3 regions of the Labrys sp. F242 genome follow, and region 1 is predicted to be linked to each of the others. Evidence: predicted binding sites of a transcription regulator. Region 1 holds the regulator's gene; each other region holds the start of a gene.
The links. The regulator PhoB, encoded in region 1, activates phosphate uptake and scavenging genes when phosphate is short. The targets are predictions, from matches to a motif close to TGTCATNNANCTGTCAT.
Positions count from the first base shown of each region.

Region 2: a site for PhoB is predicted at 4,876-4,892, ahead of ACZYTC_RS07425 (RNA degradosome polyphosphate kinase). Genes of this name have one in related genera too.
Region 3: a site for PhoB is predicted at 5,681-5,697, ahead of ACZYTC_RS07205 (UDP-2,3-diacylglucosamine diphosphatase). Genes of this name have one in related genera too.

Region 1 is NZ_JBVASG010000001.1:26,295-35,912, reverse strand. Features, by position in the region: gene pstS (phosphate ABC transporter substrate-binding protein PstS) at 1-309, shown strand, start outside; gene pstC (phosphate ABC transporter permease subunit PstC) at 482-1,486, shown strand; gene pstA (phosphate ABC transporter permease PstA) at 1,498-2,340, shown strand; gene pstB (phosphate ABC transporter ATP-binding protein PstB) at 2,337-3,164, shown strand; gene phoU (phosphate signaling complex protein PhoU) at 3,200-3,919, shown strand; gene phoB (phosphate regulon transcriptional regulator PhoB) at 3,933-4,634, shown strand; gene ACZYTC_RS00135 (hypothetical protein) at 4,775-5,512, shown strand; gene ACZYTC_RS00130 (RNA polymerase sigma factor) at 5,531-6,769, opposite strand; gene ACZYTC_RS00125 (YciI family protein) at 6,788-7,144, opposite strand; gene ACZYTC_RS00120 (aldo/keto reductase) at 7,230-8,180, opposite strand; gene ACZYTC_RS00115 (RrF2 family transcriptional regulator) at 8,263-8,709, opposite strand; gene ACZYTC_RS00110 (RNA-binding S4 domain-containing protein) at 8,873-9,190, opposite strand; gene ACZYTC_RS00105 (helicase-related protein) at 9,236-9,618, opposite strand, start outside.
Region 2 is NZ_JBVASG010000001.1:1,588,224-1,597,841, forward strand. Features, by position in the region: gene ACZYTC_RS07400 (glycosyltransferase family 61 protein) at 1-895, opposite strand, end outside; gene ACZYTC_RS07405 (L,D-transpeptidase) at 1,149-1,931, shown strand; gene ACZYTC_RS07410 (CDP-alcohol phosphatidyltransferase family protein) at 2,087-2,617, shown strand; gene ACZYTC_RS07415 (AI-2E family transporter) at 2,717-3,814, shown strand; gene ACZYTC_RS07420 (P-loop NTPase family protein) at 3,811-4,500, shown strand; gene ACZYTC_RS07425 (RNA degradosome polyphosphate kinase) at 5,124-7,298, shown strand; gene ACZYTC_RS07430 (Ppx/GppA family phosphatase) at 7,327-8,889, shown strand; gene ACZYTC_RS07435 (transglycosylase domain-containing protein) at 8,918-9,445, opposite strand.
Region 3 is NZ_JBVASG010000001.1:1,541,130-1,550,747, reverse strand. Features, by position in the region: gene ACZYTC_RS07220 (apolipoprotein A-IV repeat region-like domain-containing protein) at 1-2,712, shown strand, start outside; gene ACZYTC_RS07215 (LysE family translocator) at 2,909-3,550, shown strand; gene ACZYTC_RS07210 (glycosyltransferase family 4 protein) at 3,658-4,722, opposite strand; gene ACZYTC_RS07205 (UDP-2,3-diacylglucosamine diphosphatase) at 4,732-5,547, opposite strand; gene ACZYTC_RS07200 (undecaprenyl-diphosphate phosphatase) at 5,846-6,706, opposite strand; gene ACZYTC_RS07195 (DUF2852 domain-containing protein) at 6,945-7,370, shown strand; gene ACZYTC_RS07190 (fumarylacetoacetate hydrolase family protein) at 7,882-8,730, shown strand; gene ACZYTC_RS07185 (OmpP1/FadL family transporter) at 8,888-9,618, opposite strand, start outside.

The DNA.
Region 1 (9,618 bases):
GCGTTCCAGGCCGCCGCCTCCAAGGCCGACTGGAAGGGTGCCAAGGACTTCGCCGTCTCCATGATCGATGTCGGTGGAGAGACCTCCTGGCCGATCGTCTCCACCACCTTCATCCTGTTGCCGAAGGATCCCAAGGACGCCAAGCAGTCCGCCGAAGTCCTGAAGTTCTTCGACTGGGCCTACAAGGATGGCTCCGCCACCGCCGAAAAGCTCCACTACATCCCGCTGCCCAAGGACGTCATCGACACCGTTCGCACGGCCTGGAAGAGCGAAGTGAAGGCTGCCGACGGCAAGGCTGTCTACGAATAAGTTGAACGCGACCCGGCGCAACCTTGCGCCGGGTCGTCTTCCCAAAAGCGTTTTGCGATTTGGCGGAATCGCCAGGAAGCACAAAGACGCGTCGAACCAAAGAATCGGAGCAAACCAGCGTTTTCGTCTAAACGCGGTTTGCTCCCGTCGAAACACAGGCCGGAATATCGCCATGAGCGCCATAGCCGACTCCTCGCTGGACGCATCCAACTCGGCTGCAAAGGTCGCGCAGGGTTCTCCCTCGCCCGGCGCCAAGACGGTTCCTGGCGCCAACCTGGATCCCATCTTCAAGGCCGCCCTCTATGGTTGCGGCTCTCTCGTGCTTATCCTGCTCTGCTCGATCGTCGTGCTGCTGTTCTATGGCGGCTGGCCGGCGCTGGCCCATTTCGGGCCGAGCTTCTACTGGTCAACCGCCTGGAACCCCGTCACCGAGAAATTCGGCGCCGGGGTGATGATCTACGGCACGCTGTTCACCGGCCTGCTGGCGCTGATCATCGCCCTGCCGATGTCCTTCGGCATCGCCTTCTTCCTGACCGAGATCGCGCCGCAGAGCGTGCGGCGGCCGATCGGCATTGCCATCCAGCTCCTGGCGGCCGTGCCCTCGATCATCTTCGGCATGTGGGGCTCTCTGATCGTGGCGCCGATCCTGGCCCAGACGATCTATCCGCCGATCATCTCCGTCCTCTCGCATGTGCCGGTGCTCGGCTATCTGTTCAAGGGCCCCACCAACGGCGCCGGCATGCTGACCGCCGGCATCATCCTGGCGCTGATGATCATTCCCTTCATCACCGCGATGTTCGTCGAGATCCTCGAAGCCGTGCCCGCCATGCTGAAGGAATCGGCCTATGGCGTCGGCGCCACCACCTATGAGGTCTTCCGCAACGTCTCGGTGCCCTATGGCCGGACCGCGCTCGTCGGTGCCGTGATGCTCGGCTTCGGCCGTGCCCTCGGCGAGACCATGGCCGTGACCTTCGTCATCGGCAACGCCAACCGCATATCGGCATCGCTGTTCTCCTCGGGGGCGACCATCGCCTCCACCATCGCCAACGAATTTCCCGACGCGCCTGCCGGCTCGCTGCGCAGCCAGTCGCTGCTGGAGCTCGGTTTCGTGCTCTTCGTGATTTCCTTCATCGTGCTTGCGATCTCCCGCATGCTCGTGCGCAGCAACGCCAAGTAAGGGAGAGCATCATGGCCCATCTCGCCCACGGCAACGCCCGCCTCGCCCGCCGTCGTGCCCTCGACTACGCCTACAAAGTCGTCTCCATCGGCTTTGCCGCGATCTCCCTTCTGGCGCTCGCCTGGATCCTGTACACCCTGCTGCGCGAGGGCCTGCCCTCGCTGACCTTGGACCTCTTCACCAAGGACATGGCTGATGGCGGCCTACGCAATGCCATCGTCGGCTCTTTCGCCATGGTCTTGCTCGCCCTCCTCATCGGCGCGCCGATCGGCATCATGGCTGGCACCTTCCTCGCCGAGGCGGGGCGCGGCAGCAAGTTCGCCGACGCGGTGCGCTTCATCAACGACATCCTGCTTTCGGCGCCGTCCATCCTGATCGGCCTGTTCGTCTACCAGATGATCGTGGTGACGACGGGCGGCTTCTCCGGCTGGGCCGGCGTGGTCGCCCTCGCCATCATCATCCTGCCGGTGGTCGTGCGCACCACCGAGGACATGCTGGCCCTGGTGCCGATCAGCCTGCGCGAAGCCGCCTTCGCGCTGGGGTCGCCGATGTGGAAGGTCATCACCTCCGTGACCTGGCGCTCGGCCCGCACCGGTATCGTCACCGGCATCCTGCTGGCCCTGGCCCGCGCCGCCGGCGAGACCGCACCCCTGCTGCTGACAGCCTTCGGCAATTCCAACTGGTCGCTCAACCTCGGCAATGCCTTTGCCAGCTTGCCGGCCGCCATCTACCAGCTCGCGCCTTATCCCGACCCCAAGGCCGTCTCGGTGGCCTGGAGCGGCGCCCTCCTCATCACCGCCGGCGTGTTGGCGCTCAATATTCTGACCCGCTTCGTGCTCGCTCCCAAGAAATGAGTGATCCCATGTCCGCTACTCCACAAGCCTCCATCGCGGTTGCCGAACGCCCCATCGCCAATCCAGCTGCCGCCGTGAAGCTCAAGGTCGAGAATCTCGACTTCTTCTATGGCGAGAAGCATGCGCTCAAGGGCATCAATCTCGACATGATCGACCGGCAGGTCACGGCCATGATCGGCCCTTCCGGCTGCGGCAAGTCCACCCTGCTGCGCGTGCTCAACCGCATGTACGACCTCTATCCGGGCCAGACTGCCAAGGGCCGCGTGCTGCTCGATGGTCAGAACGTCATCGGCAAGGAGATCGATCCGGCAGTGCTGCGCGCCCGCATCGGCATGGTGTTCCAGAAGCCCACGCCCTTCCCGATGTCGATCTATGACAACATCGCCTTCGGCGTGCGCCTGCATGAGTCGATCTCCAAGGCGGAAATGGATCAACGCGTCGAATGGTGCCTGACCAAGGCCGCCCTGTGGAACGAGGTCAAGGACCGCCTGCACGCCTCTGCGCTCGGCATGTCCGGTGGCCAGCAGCAGCGCCTGTGCATCGCCCGCACCATCGCGGTGAAGCCCGAAGTCGTGCTGCTGGACGAGCCGACCTCCGCGCTCGATCCGATCTCGACCGCCAAGATCGAGGAACTGATCGACGAATTGAAGCGGGACTTCACCATCGTCATCGTCACGCACAATATGCAGCAGGCGGCGCGTTGCGCGGATGTGACGGCCTTCTTCTATCTGGGTGACCTCATCGAGGTCGGCCAGACCAACAAGATGTTCACCACCCCGAACGACAGCCGTACACAGGATTACATCACCGGCCGCTTCGGCTGATCCCTCGGCCAGCGTCGAATTCATTTGGAGGCGGCATGTCCGACCACATCGTTACATCCTTCGATCAGGAATTGCGCGAATTGCGCAACATGATCGCCGAAATGGGTGGCTATGCAGAGAAGAGCGTAGCCGACAGCGTCGAAGCCCTGCTCAAGCGCGACACCCAGCGCGCCAAGGCCGTGATCGAGCTCGATCTGGCGATCGACAAGCTCCAGCGCCAGGTCGAGGACCGGGCTATCCTGGTCATCGCCAAGCGCCAGCCACTGGCACTCGACCTGCGCGAAATCGTCTCGGCCCTGCGGGTGGCCAACGATCTCGAACGCATCGGCGACCTCGGCAAGAACGTCGCCAAGCGCGTGGTCGCCATCCACAGCCATGCGCAGCCGGCCCAGCTCTTCGGCGGTTTCGACCATATGGCTGACCTGGTGCTCGAGCAGCTCAAGCAGGTCCTCGACGCCTTCGCCCAGCGCAATGTTGAAGAAGCGCTCTCGGTCTGGAGTTCGGACGGCGAGATCGATGCGATGTACACCTCGCTGTTCCGCGAATTGCTGACCTACATGATGGAAGATCCGCGCAATATCGGCTTCTGCACCCATCTGCTGTTCTGCGCCAAGAACATCGAGCGCATCGGCGACCATGCCACCAACATCGCCGAGACGGTGCATTACCTGGTGACCGGTGAATCGCCGGCCGGCGAGCGGCCCAAGGCGGACAACAGCACCGATCTCGTCGACCTTCCTGTGCCGGCTAAGTAACAAGGGATAGGCCATGCCTCCCAAGGTTCTGATCGTCGAGGACGAAGAAGCATTGACCCTGCTGCTGCGCTACAATCTCGAAGCCGAAGGCTATGAGGTCGACAGTGTGGCGCGCGGTGACGATGCCGAGATCCGCCTGCGCGAAAGCGTGCCGGATCTGGTATTGCTGGACTGGATGCTGCCGGGGTTGTCGGGTATCGAATTGTGCCGGCGCATCCGCATGCGGCCGGAAACCGAGCGCCTGCCCGTGATCATGCTCACGGCGCGTGGCGAGGAAACCGAGCGTGTGCGGGGTCTGGCCACCGGCGCCGACGATTATGTCGTCAAGCCCTTCTCCGTGCCGGAACTCTCGGCCCGCGTCCGCGCTCTGCTGCGTCGGGCCAAGCCCGATCACGTCGCCTCCCTGCTCAAGGCCGGTGACATTTCCCTCGACCGCGAGACCAAGCGCGTTCATCGCGGCAATCGCGAGATCCGCCTCGGCCCGACCGAATTCCGCCTGCTCGAATTCCTGATGCAGGCGCCGGGACGCGTGTTCGCACGCGAGCAATTGCTCGACAGCGTCTGGGGCCGCGACGTCTACATCGACGAGCGCACGGTCGACGTGCATGTCGGGCGACTGCGCAAGGCGATGAACCGCACGCGCGAGATCGACCCTATCCGCACGGTTCGCGGCGCCGGCTATTCCTTCGACGAGACCTTCGCCAAGCAGGCCTAGGACGGATATTTCATCGCCCGACACCAAGGCCGGCGGCTCACCGCCGGCCTTGTCGCATCACGTACCCGGTACTCGCCCGATCTAGGCGATTTCAGAGGCTTGCGATAAGACGACTTGCCAAAGAAAATGCCGGGGTTGCCATGATCCGTTCCTTGCTCGTCGCGTCGCTTTTGACTGCCAGTTCGTTGGCGCTGCTTCCCAGCGATGCCGCAGCGGCCAAGCTCAAGAAAACCTTGTGTTCGGGCGAGTTCGGTACCGGCTCCGGCTTGGCGGGCTCCTATATCGGCAAGGATTGCTTCATCGCAGCCGACAGCGACATGCAGGAGCAGGTCGCCGGTATCTGCAAGGAAGGCTCGCGATGCGAGGTCGAGGCCATGGTGGAGGTCGCACCCGATGGCAGCATGCAGATCAGGACCGTCTTGTCCGTCAGGCAGGCCGGACGCGCGCCCGCCACGCGCACGTCCTATGCCCAGAAGGCGGGCAACTATGCCGACGGCATCTATGCCTTGCAGGACGATGGCTGCGACAAGCAGGGGGCGACGCCAGGCAACCGGGTTTCCGTGCAGCTTCTACGGGCAGCCGGTCCTGCCATCCAGCTCTACGGCAAATATTGCGCGGTCATCGAGGCCGATGGCGAGGAGCCTTCCAGCGCCAAGTTCCAGGCGACGCTGCAGCTTCGATGCGGCAGCTCGCCGGCGCAGGACCAGGCCCTGCGAAGCGGCCGCTCCGGCACGGCGGAAACCATCGTGATGACCCCCGCCCCCGAGCGGCAGCTGTGGCTCGATGAAGACACATTGATCCGTTGCCCGATCAAGCGCGCCTATACACCGCAATGGTGGATCGAGGCCCCGCCCTTCAATGGCCGCTATCCCCAATAGCTTCTGCAGGCGCCGATATCAGCCCAGAGCCGCCAGGCGCCCTTGCAGATAACGGCGGATGACGGGATCACTCTCCAGCCCGATCGCCCGCGAATAGGCGTTGCGGGCCTCCTCCTGCCTTGCGGCGCGGGCCAGCAAGTCCGCGCGTGCAGCCCAATAAGGCTGGTAATCGGCGATCCGCCTGTCGCTGGCGACCTCGTCGAGCCCGGCCAATCCGGCTTGCGGTCCCGCAAGACGGGCGAGCGCCACGGCTCTGTTGATGGCAGCGACGGGGGACGCGGTCAGTAGTACCAAGGCCTCATACAGCGTGACGATCGCGGCCCAGTCCGTCGTCGCGCAGATGCGCCTATTGGCATGGGCCGATTGCAGCGCGGCTTCGAGCTGATAGCGACCGATCTGTCGCGCCTGCCCGGCCCTGGCGAGCAAAGCCTCAGCCTCCTCGATCAGGGCGGCATCCCAAAGCGTGGTATCCTGCTGTTCCAACGGGATATAGTCGCCGACCGGGCTACGGCGTGCAGCCCGCCTCGCCTCGGCATGCAGCATCAGGGCCAGCAGGCCGAGCACTTCCGGCTCGCCGGGCAGGAGCGAGACCAGCAACCGGCCGAGCCAGATGCCTTCCACCGACAGATTGCGCTCGCGGGCCTGCGCCCCTTCGGGATCGGCCCAGCCCTCGGCATAGACGGCATAGACGGCCTCCAGTACCGCTTCGAGACGACCGGGCAACTCGTCGGGTTCCGGGATCCGGAAGGGGATGGCGGCCTGCTTGATCTTGAGCTTGGCCCGCACCAATCTCTGGCTCATCGCCGCAGGTGAAACCAGGAAGGCGCTGGCGATCGCGCCGGCGTCGAACCCCAATATCGTCTGCAGGATCAAGGGCGCGCGCACGGCGGCATCGAGCGAGGGATGAGCACAAGCGAACATCAGGCGCAGGCGCTCATCGGGAATGACAGGCTGTTCGGCCTGCTCGGAGGCGAGGGCCTCGACATGGCGGATGACCTCGTCCGCCTTTTCGCCGCGCAGCTTGGCGCGGCGGGCCGCGTCGATCTGCCGGCGCCGGGCCGCGGTCAGGAGCCAGGCTTCGGGATTGGCGGGCACACTGCCCGCCGGCCAATGTTCCAAAGCCGCCGCAAAGGCGTCGGCCAGGGCGTCCTCCGCCCCCGCAATGTCGCCCGAACGTGCCGCGAGAAGGGCGACGAGCCTGCCATAGCTGCGTCGCGCGACGATTTCGGCAAGTTCGACGGCGGGGGCGGAAGGCACCGGATCGGCTCGCTTGGTTCAATAATCCTTGGGGTCCCACACCGGCCGGACCTCGATGGTACCGATGGCTGCACTCGGGCAACGCGCAGCCCAGCCGATCGCGGCATCCAGGTCCGGCACATCGATGATGTAGAAACCGCCGAGTTGTTCCCTGGTGTCGGCGAAGGGGCCGTTGAGCACCTGGGTCTTGCCGTCGGCGAGGCGCACGGTCGTCGCCGCAGACGTGGGGCGCAGACGGCTCCACGGGCCGAGAGCACCGGCCGATCTGAGGGCCTCCGTATAGGCCTGATAGGCGGCCAGCACAGCCTGCTTATTGGCGGGGTCCACCTTCAGCATGGCTTCCTCGTTGCTGTAGATCAGAATCGCGAACTGCATGGGTCTCTCCTGTCTCCGCCGGCGCATGATGCGCCGGCATGACAATGACGCGCCATCCCGTTCACTTTCGACAGCAGGACGAAAATTATGCGCTCGCCTTGGTGAGTTGCTCGATCTCGCCCGAACCCAGATTGAGTTCGGTCGCCTTGATCAGGTCCCCAAGTTGCTCGACGCTGGTGGCGCTGGCGATCGGAGCGACGATGCCGGGCCTTGCGATAAGCCAGGCAATGGCGACCTGGGCCGGTGTGGCGCTCTTGGCCTCGGCTACCGCATCGAGAGCGGCCAGGATGCGCAGGCCCCGCTCGTTGAGATAATTGGCCATCTCGCCGCCACGCGCGTTGCTCTTGGCGAAATCGGCCTCACTGCGATATTTGCCGGAGAGGAACCCCCTCGCCAGCGAGAAATAGCTGGTCACGCCGATCTCGTTCTTGAGACAGAACGCCTCGAGCTCGTTCTCATAGCCGGCGCGGTCATAGAGATTGTAGTGCGTCTGCAGATTCTCGAAACGCGGCCACATCTCCTTGGTGCTGATAGCCAGCGCCTTGAACATGGTGTTGGCGCTATGATTGGAATTGCCGATCACGCGCACCTTGCCGGCCTTGATCAACTCGTCATAGGCGGAGAGCGTTTCTTCCAGATCCACCTCCGGATCCTCCCAATGGGAGAGGTAGAGGTCGATGTAATCGGTTTGCAGGCGCCGCAGGGAATCCTCGGCCGCCTTGAGGATATAGTCGCGCGACAGGCCCTTCTTGCCGGGCCCCATTTCCGAGCCGACCTTGGTGGTGAGCACGATGTCGGCGCGATTGCCGCGGGCCTTCATCCATTTGCCGATGATGGCTTCAGACTCACCGCCCTGATTGCCGGGAACCCAGGCCGAATAGACATCCGCCGTGTCGATCAGGTTGAAGCCGCCCCCAACGAAAGCATCGAGGACAGCGAAGGAGGCTTTCTCATCCGCGCTCCAGCCGAAGACATTGCCGCCCAGGCCCAACGGAGCAACCGAAAGATCAGACCGCCCAATCGCACGTTTTTCCATAAATGCTCTCCATGATCATGACAAAATATGGACCTGACCGGCACGAAAGCGTGCCGGCTCGGCCTCCAGGGCCGCAGGGAACTCAAATCGAATAGGTCAGTTCCTGTTCCCCGCCACCTGCCCGACGCATCTCTTCCACCGACATGTTGTCGAGCAGGTCGGAAGAAAGGTCTCGCACACGCCGCATCAAAAGGCGTACGGTGCAACCTGGAACATCCGGGCAGTCGAGGCAAGGCTGATAAGCGGTGTGGCTGGCGCAGGCGATCGGCGCGAGCGGACCGTCGAGGACCCGGATGGCATTGCCGACGCTGATCTGGCTGGCCTCGCGGGCCAGCATATAGCCACCGCCCTTGCCTTTCTTGGAGCGCACGATGCCGGCCACGCGCAACTCACCCAGGATCGCATCGAGAAACTTCTTGGGAATGCGGTTTGCCTCGGCGATTTCCTGGCTTTGCGCCGTCTCGCCGGCCGGCAGGCCGGCCAGATGCGCCAGCGCCTTGAGACCATATTTGCCCTTGTTCGTCAGCATCGCCCTGATTGCTCCGCGTGACAGAAGTCTATCCTGTCTATCACGAATATAGGGATTATCGATCGAATCGGAAGGTCTACCCCAACGAAGGAGGGGCTCGAAACCAAGGCGCATGTGGAAAGAAAGATGCAGGCGAGGACGCCCGTGATCGCAAAGAAGGATCTCAGCTCATCTCAGGCAAGGTCTTGGGCCTGCCCGGCGGTTCGGGAGAGAGATCCTCGTATAGCCCCTGGGCCTCACTGGCAGGCCCCCGGCGCTCACCGAGCGCGAGAATGCGATAGACCCTGACGGTACGCTCCAGCGCGATGGTCAGAACATCCTCGGGCTTGACCGCCTTGGCAGGCGTATCAATTCGGGTGCCGTTGAGGCGGACATGACCGTCCGCCACCAATTTTGCTGCCAGAGAGCGTGTCTTCACGACACGCGCATGCCAGAGCCATTTATCGATCCGAAGACGATCCTGGCTGCCGGCCTGGTCCATAGGTCAGGTTCCTCGAATCCGGTTCCTTGAATCCGATTCTTGGGATCAGCTCTTGTCCGACTTGCCGCCCTGCATCTGCTCCTTCAAGGCAAGGAGCTTGGCGAAGGGCGAGTTCGGATCCGGGGCGCGATTGGACTCGCGTCCCTGCGGCTTGGAGTCGCTCGACCAGTTGCGCGGACGCTCACCACCCCGATCCTGGCGATCGGGACGCGGGCCGCGATCGGGACGAGAGCCACGATCGGGACGGGCATCGCCCTGGCGGCGCCCTCCTTCTCCGGCCGGCTTGCGATCTCCGGGCCGGTTTTCTTCGCGCGGCCGGCCATTGCCGCGATCATCGCGACGCGGCCGTTCGAAGCGATTTGGCCGTTCGCCTTGCCGGGCCTCCGCCCCCTCAGCCGGCGCGGCCGGCGCCGCTCCGTCCACGGGCG
Region 2 (9,618 bases), 1.6 Mb from region 1:
ATTCGCCGATGAGAGCGCAGGCCTGCGAGAGCATTGCGATCTGATCGGGCAGGCTCAATTCTTCGGGGCGGATGACCTCGAAACCGCGCCGCCTGGCGTTGTGCTCAAAGAAATCCCGCTGCCTGAAAGGCCTGTTGGCCGAGGGGCCGGGCCCTCCTCGTGAAAGACAGAGGCGTCGGCGAGCCTCCCCCGCAGCCGGGGCCAGCGACCTGTAGAACTCACGCATATAGGGGTGGAAGGTGTATTCGCCGGAAAAGCAGAATGTCGGTATCACCGCGCGCGCGAACAGCAATCTCTCCTGTCCCGGTGCATAGCGCAGGATTGCATGCCGCGGGACGTTGCAGGCCGACAGCAGCAGGTCCTCGACCCAGGAAGGTGTGTCTTGGGGCAGCGGGATGATCCACTCGTCACGCAGTGATGCGAGCAACTGGCTGGCAATGGAGACCCGCGGCAGGAATTCGGCGAGCCAATGGCCCCAGATGCCGTATCCAGGGCCGGCCACGACGAGGGCAGGGCGGTCGACTCGCCTTGCCGCTGCCTGCTCACCGAAACGCGAGGGAAAACCCGCATCGGCGCGCGCCACGGACAAGGCGACATTGGTCGACAGATTGGCATCGTCGACGACCTGACCGCCGTGGACGAGGATGCCGGGACGCCAAACCTCGATGTCGCGCAGCAGAAAACAGCCTATCGCATCGACCGTGGCTCGCGGCTTCTTCCAATGCAGGCCGTACGCCCAGCCGGCCGTCCCGCCTTCGCCCAACATATGCGCGGGACAAGCCTTGGCGGCTTCCTGGGAGGGGCGAAATTGGAGAAAGCCGCGCCATTCCTGCGCTGCGGCCCCGCCAGGATCCGGCGTGGCCAGGGCGGATATTGGAAGCGTGACAAAGCTCATGGCGCGCTGCCCTCAAGGGGTGGGAGATGCCTTTGATGACGAACTCACGGCGAAGGATATAAGATGCCTTTCCGCAAGGACGACCGATCCCATCTGAACGCATGCTGAACAAATGGTTAAAAAATAGCGACTTTCTGCCGCTGCTATTGCCACAATTACGCCCGTCGTTTCCGGGATTGTCACAGCCATCTTGCCTTGCATCGCTCTGCAGGGCGCAACCCCGGGCGTTCTTCCGGGACGTGTGGTTCTCGACATGACGATTGCAAGAAAAGCGCTTTTGCCCGCCCTGGCCCTCCTGATGATTGCAGGGACGGCCCATGCCCAAGAGTGGGGCGATCCTCCGGACGACGGCTATTATCAGGACGATGGCTTCTCCCGTCCGCGCCAGTGGCGGGAACCCCAACCGACCTATCGGGCTGATCGGCGTTTCGAGGAACCCTATGACTACCAGGACGATCCCAATGGCTATTATGGCGATCAGGAAGGCGATGTGACGCCGGGCCGGCGCCCCCAGCGTCAGGCCTCGATCGATCCGAACAGCATCTCGCCCAATCTCGATTCCGGCATCAAGGACGACGGCCAGGCGATGCTGGCCAGCTCGCCGATCCCTCGCACGGTGGTGCCTTTCTCAGGCTACAGCCCCGGCACCATCGTGATCTCGACCAAGGAGAAGCGGCTCTATCTGGTGCAGGAGGATGGCACGGCGCTCAGATATGGCATTGGCGTCGGCAAGCAGGGCTTCACCTGGAAGGGCACCGAAACCATCAGCCGCAAGGCCGAATGGCCGAGCTGGACACCCCCCAAGGAAATGATCGCCCGGCGCCCCGAACTGCCCGATCGCATGGAAGGGGGCCTCAACAATCCTCTGGGCGCGCGGGCGCTCTATCTCGGTTCCACGCTCTATCGCATCCACGGCACCAACGAGCCGAACACTATCGGCCGGGCGGTGTCCTCCGGCTGCATTCGCATGGCCAATCCGGATGTCATGGATCTCTATGAGCGCGTCGGGGTGGGTGCCAAGGTCGTGGTGCTCTGAATTCCTAAAACGTTTTGCCATTTGAGGAAGTCGCCTGGAATCGCAACGGCGCGTCGAAGCAAGGAACTAGCGCAAATAAGCGTTCAGGCATGAACGCTCTTTGGTCTGGCGATCGCAGAGATGCCGGTTTCTTCGGGGTTTGCTACGATCCGATCATGACGATACCGAATCTGATCACCATCCTGCGCTTTTGTCTGGTGCCGCTGGCGGTATGGTGCATCGCCTCGGGAGCGTGGGGCTGGGCTTTCGCCATCTTTCTGACGGCGGGTATTTCCGACGGTGTCGACGGGTTCATCGCCAAGCGCTTCGACATGCGCAGCGAGTTGGGAGCCATGCTCGATCCGCTGGCCGACAAGGCCTTGCTGGTCTCCATCTTCGTCACGCTGGGGATCGTCGGCGTGGTGCCCGCCTGGCTGGTGATCCTGACCGTGTTCCGTGATTTCATGATCATTGGCGCCGTGCTGGTTTCCTGGGTCATGAGCCAGCCGATACAGATCGCGCCGCTGATGCTCTCCAAGCTCAACACCGCGGTGCAGATCGCTTTCGTCGCCCTCGTGCTGTTCGCCAAGGGCACCGGATGGCCGTTTCCTTTCCTGATCGAAGTGGGGTCCATTCTGGTCATGCTCTTGACCATTGCATCGGCTGCCGCCTATCTGCGCCAGTGGCTCAACCATATGGCCGGATGAAAATTCCGACCGAGGAGGCCATCCGCCACCTCAGCCGTCTCGGACGACGCTTGTTTGGCCGGAGGAGAACGGTTTGGATCGAGCTTCAGGAGCGTGTGGATGAGCCTTCAAAGGCAGGTGTTCTTCTGGCTCGGCGCGCTGGCCTTGTTCGTCGCGCTGGTCTGGCTGCTTCAGGGCATGTTGCTGCCCTTTATTGGCGGCCTCGCGATCGCCTATTTCCTCGACCCCGTCGCCGACAGGCTGGAGAGCCTCGGCTTGCCGCGCTGGGCCGCCGCCTCCGTCATTCTGCTCGGCTTCATCTTCGTCATCGTGCTGGCCATCCTCCTGGTGGTGCCGATGCTCGGCGAGCAGTTCAACGGCTTGCGCGAGCGGCTGCCGAGCATCGTCGCGTCCATGCAGCGCATTCTCGGTGAGCTCAACCAGGGCTGGCTTGGCGGGATCTTCGCCGAGAGGCTGCAGAACATCCAGAAATCGCTCGGTGACTATGTCGGGCAGGGCGCCCAGCTTCTCGGCACCTTCGTCTCCTCGATCTGGTCGGGCAGCCAGGCGGTCATCGGGGTGATCAGCGTTCTCATCGTCACGCCGGTGGTGGCCTTCTACATTCTGCTCGACTGGGACAACATGGTGGCGCGCGTCGACAGTTGGCTGCCGCGCGACCATGTCGAGGCCATCCGCGGCATCTTCCGTGATATCGACGCCGCCATCGCAGGCTTCGTGCGGGGCCAGGCAACGGTCTGCCTCCTGCTCGGCCTGTTCTACGGTTCCGGCCTCACGCTGCTCGGCGTCAGTTTCGGCTTCCTGATCGGACTGTGCACCGGCCTTGCTTCCTTCATTCCCTATGTCGGTTCGATTCTGGGCTTCGTCGTCACCGTCAGCGTGGCACTGGTCCAGGTCTGGCCCGACTGGCATCTGCCTGTTTATGTCGCCCTCCTCTTCGCGGCGGGGCAGATCCTCGAAGGCTATGTTCTCTCGCCCCGGCTGGTCGGCGGCTCGGTAGGCCTGCATCCTGTCTGGCTGATGTTTGCCCTGCTGGCAGCCGGCAGCCTGTTCGGCTTCATCGGCCTGCTGGTCGCCGTGCCGGTGGCGGCGGCGATCGGTGTCCTGGTGCGCTTTGCCCTATCGAGCTACCTCGCCAGCCAATACTACACCGGTCATGTCAACCACGATGGCTCTCTCTCTTCGGACCATTCGTCGTGACGACACCCCGCCAATTGGCACTCGATCTGCCTTTGCAGGTCTCGTTCGCCCGTGAGGATTTCCTGGTCTCGCCCTCCAACGAGGCGGCCTATGCCTTCATGGAACGCTGGCCGGACTGGCCTTCCCGCCGTGCTCTGCTGATCGGCCCGAGCGGCTCGGGCAAGAGCCATCTGGCGGCAATCTGGTCCAAGCTGGCGGGTGCGGTCACCCTGGCAGGCGAGGCGCTCGGGGAAGAAAGCGTTCCCGAACTGGTTTCGCACAAGGCGGTGGTGATCGAGGATGCAGGACGCGGCGTCGACGAGACGGCGCTTTTCCATCTGCTCAACCTCACCGGCGAGGCCGGCGCCTCGCTGCTGATCACCGCCCATGAGCCGCCCGAACGCTGGGGCCTGACGCTTCCCGACCTCATCTCGCGCCTCAGGGCCATGACGGCGTTGACCATCGCCACGCCCGACGATGATCTCTTCCGCATGCTGCTGGTAAAGCTCTTCCTCGATCGCCAGCTCATCGTCGATTCGAGCCTGGTCGACTTCCTCGTCCGGCGCATCGAGCGCTCCTTTGCCGCAGCGCGCCAGGTCGTCGCCGTGCTCGATCGCGAAGGTCTTTCGCGCGGCCGCCGCATCACGCGGGCACTGGCCGCTGAACTGCTCAAGGAAGTGCTTGCCTCTCCGCTGGACGATGAGTGAGGTCGATGGCGCCTCGTCGCGGTCCGCCCGTCATTGTGCGAGCTCTATCGCAGACGGACGCACTGGCCCACGGTGTTCATCTAGAGTTGGCCGCCAGCGAAAGACGCCGCTCCGACGATATGGACAGGGGAACTTTGCGTTTTCATGGTGAAGTTCGAACACGAATGGACCGATGCTCCGGATCTCCCCGCCCGACCATTCGCCGGTTTCCATGAACATGCCTAGTCCAGGGACGACCCGTTGGTACCGGCGATCTTGACGATCATCGCCGCCGAGGTCGACAGGTTCCGGCACTCGATTTTGTTGTTCCTGGCCGGGCGGTTCTACAGGCGATGGGGAGGAGTTTTGCGAATTTTCCCCATGGTGGTCATTTTATGTGACAGCATTGTCATATAGGCGGCCTAAGCAGATTTCCCCATGACGGGCGGCGATTCCGACCGGCGGGACCTGTAACGCCGGCCTAAAGCGTTTTACGATTTGACGGCATCGTCAAGAATCGCAAAGACGCGTCGAACCAGAGAGCGAGAGCAAACAAGCGTTTCCGTCTAAACGCGCTTTGCTCCGGGACATAGCGAGCGCCATTGACCATGACCAGCACGGCACAGACGGCGGAAGAGAGTGTGATGCGAGGCGAGACGGCGCGCGAGGCGGCTCCTGCTCAGGACCCGATCGCACTGCGCGTCAGCCCGGATCGCTTCATCAACCGCGAAATTTCCTGGCTGCAATTCAATCGCCGCGTGCTGGAGGAGGCGTCCAACAAGAGCCATCCTCTGCTTGAGCAGTTGCGCTTCCTATCGATCTCGGCCAGCAATCTCGACGAGTTCTTCATGGTGCGCGTCGCCGGCCTGATCGGCCAGGTGCGAGAGGACGTCACGGCGCGCAGCCCCGACGGCCTGTCGCCGGCCGAACAGCTCGTCAAGATCGGCGAGGCCGTATCCAAGCTTGCCAGCGACCAGCAGAAACGCTGGACCGAGTTGCGCGACGACCTGTTGCTCGAAGGCATCGTGATCACCGAGCCGCGTGACCTTTCCAAGGCGGAGCGCGCCTGGCTGGACGATTATTTCCTCAGCTACATCTTTCCGATCCTCACCCCGCTGGCGGTGGATCCGGCCCATCCATTCCCCTTCATCCCCAATCTCGGCTTCACCATCGCCCTGCAGCTCAAACGCGTCAGCGACGGGCGCATGTTGAATGCCCTGATCCGCGCGCCGCACAAGGTGGAGCGCTTCATCCGCCTGCCGGATTTCGCCGAGACAGGGGCGGCCCGCTACATCACGCTCGAAAATCTGGCGGTGCTGTTCATCGCCAAGCTGTTTCCCGGCTATACAGTGAAAGGGCAGGGCTCCTTCCGCGTCATCCGCGACTCGGATCTGGAAGTCGAGGAAGAGGCCGAAGACCTGGTGCTGCTGTTCGAGACGGCATTGAAACAGCGCCGGCGCGGCGTGGTGATCCGCCTCGAGATCGAAGCCGGCATGCCCGACAGCATCCGCCAATTCGTCACCGAGGAACTCGATGTCGCCGACGACGCGGTCTTTCGCGTCGAGGGTATGCTCGCCCTCAACGAATTGTCGCAACTCGTCGGGCTCGACCGTCCGGACCTCAAATTCAAGCCCTATTCGCCGCGTTCGCCCGAACGTATCCGCGATCATGGGGCTGATGCCTTCGCCGCCATCCGGCAGAAGGACATCCTGGTGCACCATCCCTACGAATCCTTTGACGTCGTGGTGCAGTTTCTCAACCAGGCGGCGCGCGATCCGAACGTGGTCGCCATCAAGCAGACGCTTTACCGCACTTCCTCCAACAGCCCGATCGTCAAGGCACTCGCCGAGGCGGCCGAGGCCGGCAAATCGGTGACGGCGCTGGTGGAACTGAAGGCGCGCTTCGACGAGGAAGCCAACATACGCTGGGCGCGCGACCTCGAGCGTGCAGGTGTGCAGGTGGTGTTCGGCTTCATCGAGCTGAAAACCCACGCCAAGCTCTCGCTGGTGGTGCGGCGCGAGATGGGCCAGCTCGTATCCTATTGCCATGTCGGCACCGGCAACTACCACCCGATCACCGCACGCATCTACACGGACCTGTCCTTCTTTACCGCCGATCCTGTGATCGCGCGCGACGTCTCGCGTATCTTCAACTTCATCACCGGCTATGCCGAGCCGGCGGCGCTGGAACGCATGGCGGTCTCGCCCGTCTCGCTGAAGCAACGCATCCTCGATCACATCAACGCCGAGATCGAGCACGCCAAGGCCGGCAGGCCAGCGGCGATCTGGGCCAAGTGCAATTCGCTGGTCGATACCATGATCATTGATGCGCTTTATGCCGCCAGCCAGGCGGGAGTGCAGGTGGATCTGGTGGTGCGCGGCATCTGCTGCCTGCGGCCGGGAGTGCCGGGCCTGTCGGAGAACATCCGCGTCAAGTCGATCGTCGGCCGTTTCCTGGAGCATGGCCGCATCTACGCCTTCGGCAACGGGCATGGCCTGCCGCACCAGAAGGCGGCCCTCTACATTTCCTCGGCCGATCTGATGGAACGCAACCTCGACCGCCGCGTCGAAGCGCTCTGCCCGATCCTCAATCCAACGGTGCACGAGCAGGTCCTCGATCAGATCATGATCGCCAACCTTATCGACAACCAACAGAGCTGGAGCATCTTGCCCGACGGGACCGCCGAACGCATAGTCCCGCAGCCTGATGAAGAGCCCTTCAACGCCCATAAATATTTCATGACCAATCCCAGCCTATCGGGACGAGGCAAATCTCTTGAACACAATTCTCCCAGAACGCTCCTCAGCCGCAGACGCTGATACCGTTCCTCACGTCCAGGCCGCCGATATCGCGGGTCCGAGGCCGTGGCAGCCCGGATTCGCACAGGGCCGCATCTGCCAGGGCCCGCCGATCGCAACCATCGACATCGGCTCCAACTCGGTTCGTCTCGTGGTCTATGAAGGGCTGACGCGCAGCCCGACGGCCGTCTTCAACGAGAAGGTGCTGTGCGGCCTCGGCCGCGGCGTGATGACCACCAAGCGCCTTGATCCAAGCGCTGTCGCCAAGGCCTATGCCGCTCTGGTACGCTTCCGTGCCTTGTGCGACACCATGGGCGTGAAGGACCTCTATGTGCTGGCGACGGCTGCTGCGCGCGATGCCGAGGATGGCGAGGAATTCATCGCTCGCGCCACGGCGATCTGCCGTGCTGAGATCGAAGTGCTGTCGGGCAAGCGCGAGGCGCGCCTGTCGGCTTATGGGGTGATCTCGGGCTTCCACATGCCGGATGGTGTCGTGGGCGACATGGGTGGCGGCTCCCTCGAACTGATCGAGGTGCATGGTCATCGCGCCGGCGCGGGCATGACGACGCCTCTCGGTGGGCTCGCCTTGCAGGACACCTCTGGCCAGTCTGTACGCAAGGCGGCGAAGATTGCGCAGGAAAAGCTCGCCAAGGCGGACCCACTGAAACATCTGAAGGACCGCACCTTCTACGCCGTCGGCGGGACCTGGCGGTCGCTCGCCAAGCTGCACATGATGCAGCTCGGCTATCCCCTGCACATCATGCATGGCTACAGCGTGCCGGCGCGCGAGATGCTCGACTTCTGCAAGCTGATCATGCGGGTCGACAACACCACCTTGATCGGCAAGGACACCGTCTCGACCGGGCGCCTGCCGCTGCTCGCCTATGGCGCGGCGGTGATGAGCGAGGTCATCAAGGCCGGCAAGCCGCGCGATGTGGTGATCTCGGCCCAGGGCGTGCGCGAAGGGCTGCTCTATTCGTTGCTGGACGAGGAGAGCCGTAAGCTCGATCCGCTGATCAGCGCGGCGAGCGAACTCAATATCCTGCGCTCGCGCTCGCCCCAGCACGGTGAGGAACTGGTGCGCTGGGGCGACCGTTTCATGGCATCGACCCATATCGACGAAACCCCGGATGAAAAGCGCCAGCGCCATGCGGCCTGCCTGGTGGCCGATATCGGCTGGCGCGCCCATCCCGATTATCGTGGCGAGCAGAGCCTCAATATCATCGCCAACGCCGCCTTTGTCGGCGTCGACCATCGCGGCCGTGCCTATATGGCGGTGGCGAACTATTTCCGCCATGTCGGCCTGAACGAGGAGGAGCTGTCTCCCCGTATCCGCGAGATCGCTACCGCGCGCATTCTCGACCGGGCGCGCATCCTCGGCGGGTTGATGCGGGTGGGGTATATCCTGTCTGCCTCGATGCCGGGCGTGCTGCCGCGCGCCCCGCTCTATGTCAGCCACGGCAAATTGTTGCTGGACGTTCCGCGGGACCTGGAGGGGCTGGCGGGCGAGCGGCTCAACGCCCGCATGAAGGCGCTCGGCCGCCTGATCGGCCGTGAGGCGACGATCCGCATCATCGATCCCGCTGACAACGTTACGGTCGCGGCGGAGTAGGGGGCGTTAGGCGGGGCATCCACCGTTTTCAGGTCTTCCCACTGTTCGAAGGGATTTTGCTCGCCATCTCGCCAATGGGGCCGCGACGGCGCAAAGTGTCGAGAACTTGTTCGCGACGTTTCGCGCTGGCGGTCTGATCGCGACCATAGATGCTTGGTGCTTTGATCAGGCCGGCGAGAAAGGCTACGTCTTGGTCGTTAAGTTGGCTCGCGGCCTTGCCAAAATAGACCATGGCGGCGCAGCGATAACCATAGGCCCCCATACCGAAATAGACCCGCTCCAAAAACGCGCGGTCGATTTCAGTCCGGGCGTGGGTCAGACGTAGTTGCAAGGCCCTCACCCAGCGCAACAGGTGGTTCCGGCCTTCGGAAGCATCCGGCGGAAATGTCTGATCCGCGACATAGCCGACTGGCATGTCTAGCGATAATGACCAGAAACGATCCGACGGATCGCCCCTTTCGATGGCGAGAACGAAGCGCGCCACTTTGTCGGTGAGATCCGCCGAGCCTTCGGTTCCAGCGACGGGGCAGGCCGCGAGAGGGCGGAGATCGTTCAAGCTGATCGCCGGCAGATCTCGAACCAGATACCAGCCGAGGCAAAACGCCGTCCCGCTGAGAAGGGCGAGGGGGATCAGGATGACGATAAACAGGCGGCGCGTGCCGATACCTGACGTGTGATCGTTGCTTTGCGCCCACGCTGCCGGCGAATTGAGGCGCGACTGGCTCGCGC
Region 3 (9,618 bases), 1.5 Mb from region 1:
GGCGGCAAGGAAGTCGGTCACACGCTGGAAGCCAAGGCCCGCGAGGCCAGCGACCTGCTCGACGGCCGCGCCGCCGCTATCGGCAGCGTGCTCGACAACCGTGCTTCCCAGATCAGCGATCTCCTGGATGGCCGAAGCAGTGCCATCGACGAGTTGCTGGGGGGCCGCGCCACGCAGATCAGCACCCTCATCGACGAGCGGACCCAGGCGATCGGCATCCTGCTCGACGGGCGGGCCCGCGAGATCACCTCGCTCATCGACGGCCGCAGCGCCACGATCACCGACACCCTGTCACGCCGCGCTGACGACATCGTCGTGGCGCTCGGCAACAAGGGTACCGATCTGACCGAAACACTTAGCGCTCGCGCAGAGGACCTGACCTCGCATATCGACAGCCGCTCTTCGCTGATGAGCAATGACCTGACGGTCAAGGCCGCCGAGATCGCAGCCCAGTTCGACAGCAAGACCACCGCCATCGCGGACACGCTGTCCAGCAAGGTCAGCGAAATCGATCGCGCACTCAGCACGCGTGCCGACGACATCGCGCATGCCCTCGACTCGCGGATCACCCGCTTCGAGCAGGACGTTCTCGGCCGCCTCGCCGATCTCTCGGACGCCCTCGACTCGCGCGGACTGCATATCGCCGACACGCTCAGCGAGAGAGTACAGAACGTCTCGGTCGATCTCCTGCAGAATGTCGCCTCCGTCGACGCGACGCTCAGCCGCCTGTCCGGCGACGTCAGCGCCAAGCTGGGCGAGCGTGCGGACGAGATCAATGCCTTGCTCGATACCCGCACCAACGCCATGGCAGGCCTGCTCAGCGAGCGTGGTCAGCAGTTGATCGACACGCTGAACCAGATCTCGGGCGATGTCAGCACCCAATTGCGTGACAAGACCAGCGCCCTCGCCAGCCTGCTGGGCGCCCGCTCCGGCGAGATCGCCAGGATTCTCGACGAGCGCGGCCAGTTCCTGGTCGAGACGCTGTCCACGCGCAGCACCAGCATGTCCAGCGAACTCGGCGATATCGCCCAGACGGTGGCCAAGGCGCTCGACGAGCGGGCAGGAGAGCTTGCCGACCTGATCGGCAAGAAGGGCGGCGACCTGGTCGAGGCCCTCTCGACCAAGCGTTCCGAACTGAGCCAGGCGCTGGAGGCCTCTTCGCTGGCCCTCTCCTCCTCCATCGAAACCAAGGCCAGCCAGGCGATCGGTGACCTCGGCTCGCTGCAGGCACGACTGCGTGAGGAAATCAGCGGACTGCTGGATCGGGTCGCCGGCACCAACACCGCCCTGCACGAGTCACTCGACAGTTCCACCAAGGCACTTGATGCCATCGAGGGAGGCCTGGCCGATCGCATGCGCGATTTCCAGTCGACCATGCTGAGCCTGGCCGATCAGACCAGCGGCGCGACCGATCGTGTCGGCGATCAGGTCTCGACGCTGCGCGACCTTGCCTCTCACGTCATCAGCGATGTCGGCACCATGGCCGACCGCCTGGAGGAACAAAGCAATCACCTCACCAGCGCCGCTGCAGTCCTGACCGATACGCAGACGCGTGTCGACCAGGCTCTCGATGAACGTCGCGCCACCCTGGAGGCCCTGGTCACCACTGTGGGCGGCAAGGTCGAGGCAATGGAAGCGATGATGAAATCCTTCGCCGAGGTGATCGAGGAAAAGCTCGCCAATGCCGAAAGCAAGGCGCGCCAGACCAGTGGCCTGCTCGCCGATAACGCCAACACCACGGCGCAGGCCATTGCGGATCAGTTCGAACTCATCCGTGCCACTACCGGCAAGGAGCGCGATCGCACCTCCACCGCCCTCAAGTCGACCTATGAGCAGGCAGTGCAGGAAATCTCCGGCCTGTTCGGCAACGCCACCGAGCGTTTTGCCGAAGTGGCCCAGGAGATGCGTGGCATGACCCAGACCGTGAAGCAGGAGCTGGAAGCCACCCGCTCCGAGCTCAAGCGCGGCCTGCTGGAGATCCCGAAGGAGACGTCGGACTCCACCGCCACCATGCGCCGCGTCGTGGCCGAGCAGATCCAGGCCCTGAACGACCTCGCCGATATCGTCAGCCGCTCCAGCCGCTCGCTCGATATAGCCGAGCCGACGGACCGGCCGATCCCTGCCCCGCTCCGGTTGCGCGAGCGCGCCGAGGTGACACCCGAAACCTCTGCCCGCCGGACGGAAATGCCGCGCGCCGGCACGCTGCCCCCGGTGCCCGACCTGAAGCCGGCTGCTCCGGCTCGCGGAACCGCCGTGGCAGCACCTGCCTCGCGAGGCGAGCGGCGCGGCACTGGCTGGCTCTCGGAAGTGCTGGCGCGCGCCTCGCGTGACGAACCCGAAGCGGCCCCCCAGGCCAACACGCCGGCGGTCATGGCATCCTCCCTCGACACGCTCTCGGTCGACATCGCCAAGATGGTCGAACATGACGCTGTCGCCGAGGTCTGGGATCGCTACCGCCGCGGCGAGCGCAACGCCTTCTCGCGCCGGCTCTACACACTGCAGGGCCAGCAGGCCTTCGAGGAAATTCGCCGGCGCTATCGCCGCGATGCGGAGTTCCAGGCGACGGTGGACCGCTATGTCCAGGAGTTCGAGCAGCTCATTGCCGAAGTGGACCGCGAGGACCGCAGCGGCAACATGGCAAGGACCTATCTCACCGCCGATTCCGGCAAGGTCTATACAATCCTGGCGCATGCGGCCGGCAAGCTCACCTGAGCACCGCCGGAAACAGGCAGTCCGCGACCGTTTGGTTGAGAATGAAAAAGGCCCCGAGTTTTCGGGGCCTTTTTCCTTGGGTCGACGACATTGCTGCCGCGCCGAACCCGCGCTTGCGCGGAAGCCTTGTACCGCTATTGTCAGTCAATTATTTGCCAACCCGCCAAAAGCCTGGCGTTTCAGTGAGACGTTCCCGATGGCTGACGCCCTGTTTCATCAATTCCATGCCTTGCTCGCCGTCTACATGGTCTACACCATCGCGGTAGCCAGCCCCGGTCCGAGCAACATGGCCATCATGGGCGTGGCCATGGGACAGGGGCGTCTGCCTGCGCTGGTGCTGGCGGCCGGCATCATGACGGGCTCGATGATCTGGGCCGTGCTGGCGGCCACCGGTGTTTCCACCCTTCTCGCCGCCTATGCCAATGCCCTCACCGCCATCAAGATCGGCGGCGGCCTCTATCTCCTCTATCTGGCGATCAAATCGGCTCGTTCCGCCCTCAAGGCCGGCCAGGACGAGGCAAGGCAAGAACGTGGCCCGATCGATTATCGCCAGCTCTATTGGCGTGGCCTGATGCTGCATCTGACCAATCCGAAGTCGATCCTTGCCTGGATCGCCATCATGTCGCTCGGCCTCAAGTCGGACGCCCCTGGGCATACAGCCTTGGCGATCATCGCCGGCTGTGCGGTGATCGGACTGACCACCTTCGGCGGTTATGCCCTGATCTTTTCCGCCCGGCCCATGGTTCGCCTCTATCAGAGGGCGCGGCGCTGGATCGAAGCCACGCTGGCGCTGTTCTTCGGCTTCGCCGGTATCCGCCTGCTGCTGTCGCGGGTATGAGCTGTTGCGATTCGGATGGGGTCGTGGCCGCGACCAATCTGCATTGAATTTGACTTGCTGGCCCATCATTGCGAGCTCAATGCTGGCCGTTATTACCGGCCTTGGGATCAGGCCGGCAGCCTGGTCTGCCCTTGCTTGACAGCTCCGGACGGCGCAGGCGTGGTCTTGGCCCGGCCGCAGGCCTCCACCACATTGGCGACGAATTGGCGGGCGCAAGCGTCCCAGGAATATTTCAGTGCCTCTGCACGCGCATCGGCGGGCTTGAGCTCGAGGCATGCCAGCGCCGCCCGAGCGAGGTCGTTGTCGAGGATACCCGTTTTGCTGGTGCTGATCACGTCGATCGGCCCCGTCACCGGAAAGGCTGCCACCGGCAGGCCGCTGGCCATCGCTTCGAGCAGGACGATGCCGAATGTGTCGGTCAGGCTCGGAAACACGAAGACATCCGCCGAAGCATAGGCCTTCGCCAGGTCCTCTCCCTCCAGCATGCCGGCGAAGTGCACGTCCGGATAGCGTGAGCGCAGCATCTCCAAGGCCGGGCCGCTCCCCACCACCACTTTCGAACCAGGCAGCTCGAGACCGAGAAAGGCCTCGATATTCTTCTCGACCGCAACCCGCCCGACATAGAGGAAGATGGGTCCGGGCAGGTCGAAAACGCGCACGGGCCTGGGCCTGTACAATTCCGCATCGACCCCTCGCGACCAGCGCATCAGCCGCTTGAAGCCGCGACCCGCCAGTTCACGCTCCAGGGCCGGGGTGGAAACCATGGTACCCGCTCCGGCATTGTGGAAACGCCGGATCCAACGATAGCTCCAGTCGAGCGGCACCGGGACACGTGCAGCGAGATATTCAGGAAAACGGGTGTGATAGCTGGTGGTGAAGGGGCGGCCCTTCTTCAGGCAGACCCGGCGGGTGAGCAGGCCGATCGGCCCCTCGGTGGCGATATGGACATAGTCCGGCTTCTCGGCCTCGATATGCCTTTCGATGGCGCCGAGCGGCGGCATGGCAAGCCGAATCTCCGGATAGGAGGGCATCGGCACCGACCAGAAGTGGTCCGGCGCCAGGAATTCTATCTCAACGCCCTGACGCGAGGCTGCCGCAGCCGTCTGTTCCAGGGACCGGACAACGCCGTTGACCTGCGGGCGCCAGGCGTCGGTGGCAATCAGGATCTTCACGGGACCGGCTCAGGCGGCACGCTGAGGGACCAGCGTCTCGCCTTGGAGTTCCGGCGGCTTGTTGGCCTGACGAACGAGTTCGCTCCAGCGCACCAGTTCGAAACGACCATCGAAATGCTCGACGATAGCCGTGCAGCTTTCGACCCAATCGCCGGAGTTGATGTAGGTGACGCCATCGAGATCGCGTAGCGTGGCGTGATGGATGTGGCCGCAGATGACCCCGTCGCAGTTCAGCCGCTTGGCTTCCTTGGCCAGGGTCTCTTCGAAATGGCCGATGAAACTGACGGCGTTCTTCACCTTGAGCTTGGCCCAGGCGGACAGCGACCAATAGGACAGGCCGAGGCGCCGGCGAATGGCGTTCAGCCAGGTATTGACACCCAAGGCCGTGACATAGGCCCAGTCGCCGAGCAAGGCCAGCCACTTGGCGTGGCGCACCACCACGTCGAAGGCATCGCCATGCATCACCAGATAGCGCTTGCTGTCAGCAGCCACGTGCACCGTCTGCTCGATCACCTCGATGCCACCGAAATGATGCCCGGGGAAATCACGCAGGAACTCGTCGTGATTACCGGGAATATAGACCATGCGCGCGCCCTTGCGGGCCTTGCGCAGCAGCTTCTGCACCACATCGTTATGCGCCTGCGGCCAGTACCAACCACTTTTCAGCTGCCAGGCGTCGACAATGTCGCCGACCAGATAGATCGTCTCGGCGTCATAGGCGCGCAGGAAGTCGAGCAGCATATCGGCCTGACAACCACGCGTCCCAAGATGCACATCCGAGATAAAGAGCGCTCGATAGCGCGTGCCTTCGCTTTCGCTGTTCATGGCACCATCCTCAACCGGCCCAAAACGTATCGTCGAAACAAGCAAGAGAGCATAGAGCGCTTGCTTTGATGCGCTTTGCTGCAGACATCAGCGAAATCGACGACGCATCCTGATTGTCACAAACACGATTCAGTTCATGGTTTTATGACAGGCGATATGTCCGATGGGACATCGATGCTCTTTCGTCCCCTTTTCTCTTACGGCGTCTTGCGCGGAGGCTGAATCACCTCAAATGGCATAGACGCTCCGAAACAAAGAACTAGAGCAAACAAGCGTTCACTCATGAACGCCCCCTACTCTAGTGATAGGCGACCCACAGCACGACGGCACCGAGCAAGATGCGGTAGATGGTGAAAGGCCAGGTCGAAAAGCGCTCGAGGATACGCATCAGCCCCCACAGGGCCGCGAAGGACGAAATCGTTCCGACCACTAGGCCGACCAGCAAGATCAGCCAGCCCTCCGTGGAGAGGTGAGCCCGCAAAAGCGTGGTGATTTCGTGCAGGCCGGCCAAGGCAATGGCGGGAATGCCGAGAAGGAAGGAAAAGCGCGCGGCCTCCTCCCGCGAGAAGCCGCGAAACAGCGAGGCGGTCAGGGTCGAGCCGGACCGGGACACACCGGGGATCAGCGCGCCGACCTGCGCAAGCCCGACGATCAGGGCATCGCGCAACCGCATGTCTTCGACCCTGCGCTCATGACGGGCCATGAGTTCCGCCGCGGCGAGCAGGCCGCCCATGACAAGGCAGGCAAAACCGATCACCGGCAGGGCGCGCAAGGGGCTGTCGCACCGGTTGAGAAGTGGTGCAAGCAGCAAGCCAGCCACCACGATCGGGATAGTGCCCAGCACCACGCCCACCGCCAGGCGAAATTTCGGCGACATCCAATCCCCTGTCCGCACGGCCGCCAGCGATCCGCTGGTGATCGATCGGATATCCCTCCAGAAATAGCTGACCACGGCGCACAAGGCCGCAAGTTGCATGGCCGCGGAGAAGGCTGATCCCGGATCCTGCCAACCAAGAAGGGCCGGCACCAGTCTCATATGGGCCGTCGAGGAAATCGGCATCAGCTCGGTGATACCCTGGACGACGCCGAGGAAAGCGACCTTTGCCACCCCCAAAGTCATAAAGCCTGTGTCGACGCCTTCGGTGCAAGCGCCACTCATTCCACACCTCAAGGATTGCGCCCGGCCCAGCACGCACTCCCACAGAGCTTTCGATCGCGGCAACTTTGCGGCAGACCATCGCCGCCAAATGAATTTGCCAGGCAATAAATGGGACGGGGCCGTCGCGGCTGCGACGATCGCCAAGATTAAATCGGACACAACTTCGGCTTGTACCCTTGAAGCCGCCCCTCGCCACCCCCAATTGCTCGATTGCTGGGTTGCAACATGGGAGAGGATAATGACCTCTTGTTCTACACGTGGCCGCTGGCATCCGCTGCATGTCGTGGCGGTGATCGCCGGGTTTCTGATCTGGTGGCCGCTCGGCCTGGCGGCGCTGGCCTATTTCATCTGGGGCGACCGTTTCCCTAGGGAAAAGGTACGTGAGGGCTTCGAGCGGGCCAAGGCCGAATTCGCCGGTTTCGGCCGCGATCAGCGTAGCTATGCCGGCCATGGCTGGTCAGCCACGGGCAATGCCGCTTTCGACGACTATCGCCGCGAGACGCTGCGACGCCTGGAAGAGGAACGTCGACGCCTCGAGGAAGAAGGCCGCGCCTTCGGCGAATTCGTCACCAATCTGCGCCGCGCCCGCGACAAGGAAGAGTTCGATCGCTTCATGGCCGAGCGCAACACCGCTCGCAACGGCGGCGACAGCCATTCCGCCTGATAGGCCAGGCGTCCTTTCCACGAATAATGACGAAGCCCGCGCAGCTCGATCTGCGCGGGCTTTCTTATTGCCGGGTGCGCAGGCATCTTGCCCATAGGCGCTAACTTTTGCGAATGGAGGCGCAGGTAGCGTGGAGGGTCGATCTCCACAGCTCCATCAATTGATGGAGCGAGATCGACCACCTTTGTCCTCTATCTGGCTCGACATTTCCAAGATGGTCGATCTGGAGATCGACCCTCCAATCTGGTGCCACCACCCAAAGTTAGCGCTCATAGGCTGGAAGCCTGCTCTTGGAAGGGCACCATTGGAAGAAGGAAGAGTGGGCAAGACGCCAGCGCACCCGTGAAACAATCACGCGCATTTCTCAGACAATACTTGCGATAGGTCCCCTCGTTCGGGCATGATCCGCCCCGGCCGGTCGAGGGTGCACGCCCGATACAGACCGGCCTTCATGATCGATGATTTCAAGGACAGCCCGAAGGGCTGCAGCTCTCGACCAAAGGACTCCACTATGAAGCTGGTACGGTATGGCAAGCCGGGCTCGGAAAAGCCCGGCCTGATCGATGCGGATGGCAAGATCAGGGACTTGTCGGCGCATATCGCCGATTGGAAGGGCGATGCCCTGTCTCCACAGTCTTTGGCCCGGATCGCCGCTCTCTCGCCAGCCTCGCTGCCGGAAGTCACCGGCAATCCTCGCCTGGGCTCCTGCGTCGGCCAGCCCGGCAACTTCATCGCAGTCGGCCTGAACTATGCCGACCACGCCGCCGAGAGCAACATGCCGATCCCCCAGGAGCCGGTGCTGTTCAACAAGGCACCGTCCTGCGTGGTCGGCCCCAATGACGATGTCGTCATTCCGCGCGGCTCGGAGAAGACGGACTGGGAAGTGGAGCTTGCCATCATCATCGGCAGCCGTGCTTCCTATGTCGAGGAGAAGGATGCCCTCTCCTACGTCGCCGGCTATGCCGTCTGCAACGACGTCTCCGAGCGCGCCTATCAGATCGAGCGCTCCGGCCAATGGATGAAGGGCAAGGGCTGCCCGACCTTCGGTCCGCTCGGCCCCTGGCTGGTCACGCCCGACGAGGTCGGCGACGTGCAGAACCTTTCGATGTGGCTCGATGTCGACGGCCAGCGTGTGCAGACCGGCTCGACCAAGACGATGATCTTCGGTGTCGCCCACATCGTGCACTACATTTCGCAGTTCCTGATCCTGGAACCCGGCGACGTCATCACCACCGGCACGCCTCCGGGCGTCGGCATGGGCATGAAGCCGCCACGCTACCTCAAGCCCGGTAATGTCATGACGCTCGGCATCGAGAAGCTCGGCGATCAGCGCCAAACCACCGTGGCCTGGAGCGCCTGAGACTTTTCAACCGGCTAGAAGAAATGCCCGGCGCCCTTCGCTGCCCGACAAGACGAAGGGCGCCGGGATGTCAAAGCCGTAAACTGCAGCACGACGCAAAAAAGCCTTCGCGCCGGTCGGACCCTGCGCGAAGGCTTTTTATTGACGTACCCGTGTCTTACTTGAAGATACCCGGCCGGTTGGGTTCGCTCGGATCATCCCAGCGATAGGTCAAGCTAGCCGAGACGATGTCGACCGAGGCGTCGACATTGCCAAAGAAGCGAACCGGTACCCGCGGGTTCCAATGCGTATTGTTGGGATCGAGCTTGATATCGCCGTTCACCGCAAACAGGTGCGAGTAGGCAAAATCGACCGATAGCTTGTTGTTGATCTTATAGCCAAGGCCAACCGACGCATGGATACGATCGCTGTCGGGCAGACGCACGTCGCGATTGCGATCCGAAATCGGAGACCACTCATAGCCGAGGCCCGCGCGCAGCGTCAGTTCCGGGCTCCAGGAATACTCCGCACCGATGGAAGCAAAATAGCCATCGTCATATTGAAACGGCAAGCTGGTGACCTGTTGGCCTGCCGCTACACTCGATTTTCCGATAACCGGAATTACGCCAAGATTGCTCCATTTCGTCCATTCAAAGCCCGCCGAGAGCGTAAGGTCAGGCGTCACGGTCTGCCGGATGCCGATTGTGATCTGGTCCGGTAGGGTCAGGTCGGCGTTTACCTTGTACCGGCCAGCCGGCAATCCGGTTCCCGCAGGAAGATCTATAGTGCCGTCCAAATCTTGCTTAACGGAAGAACGATAGCCAATGCCGATTACCGTTCCTTCCATAGGCGTGATCATGACGCCCGCCGTTAGGCCGTAGCCCCAACTATCACCTTTCAGGATGGCAT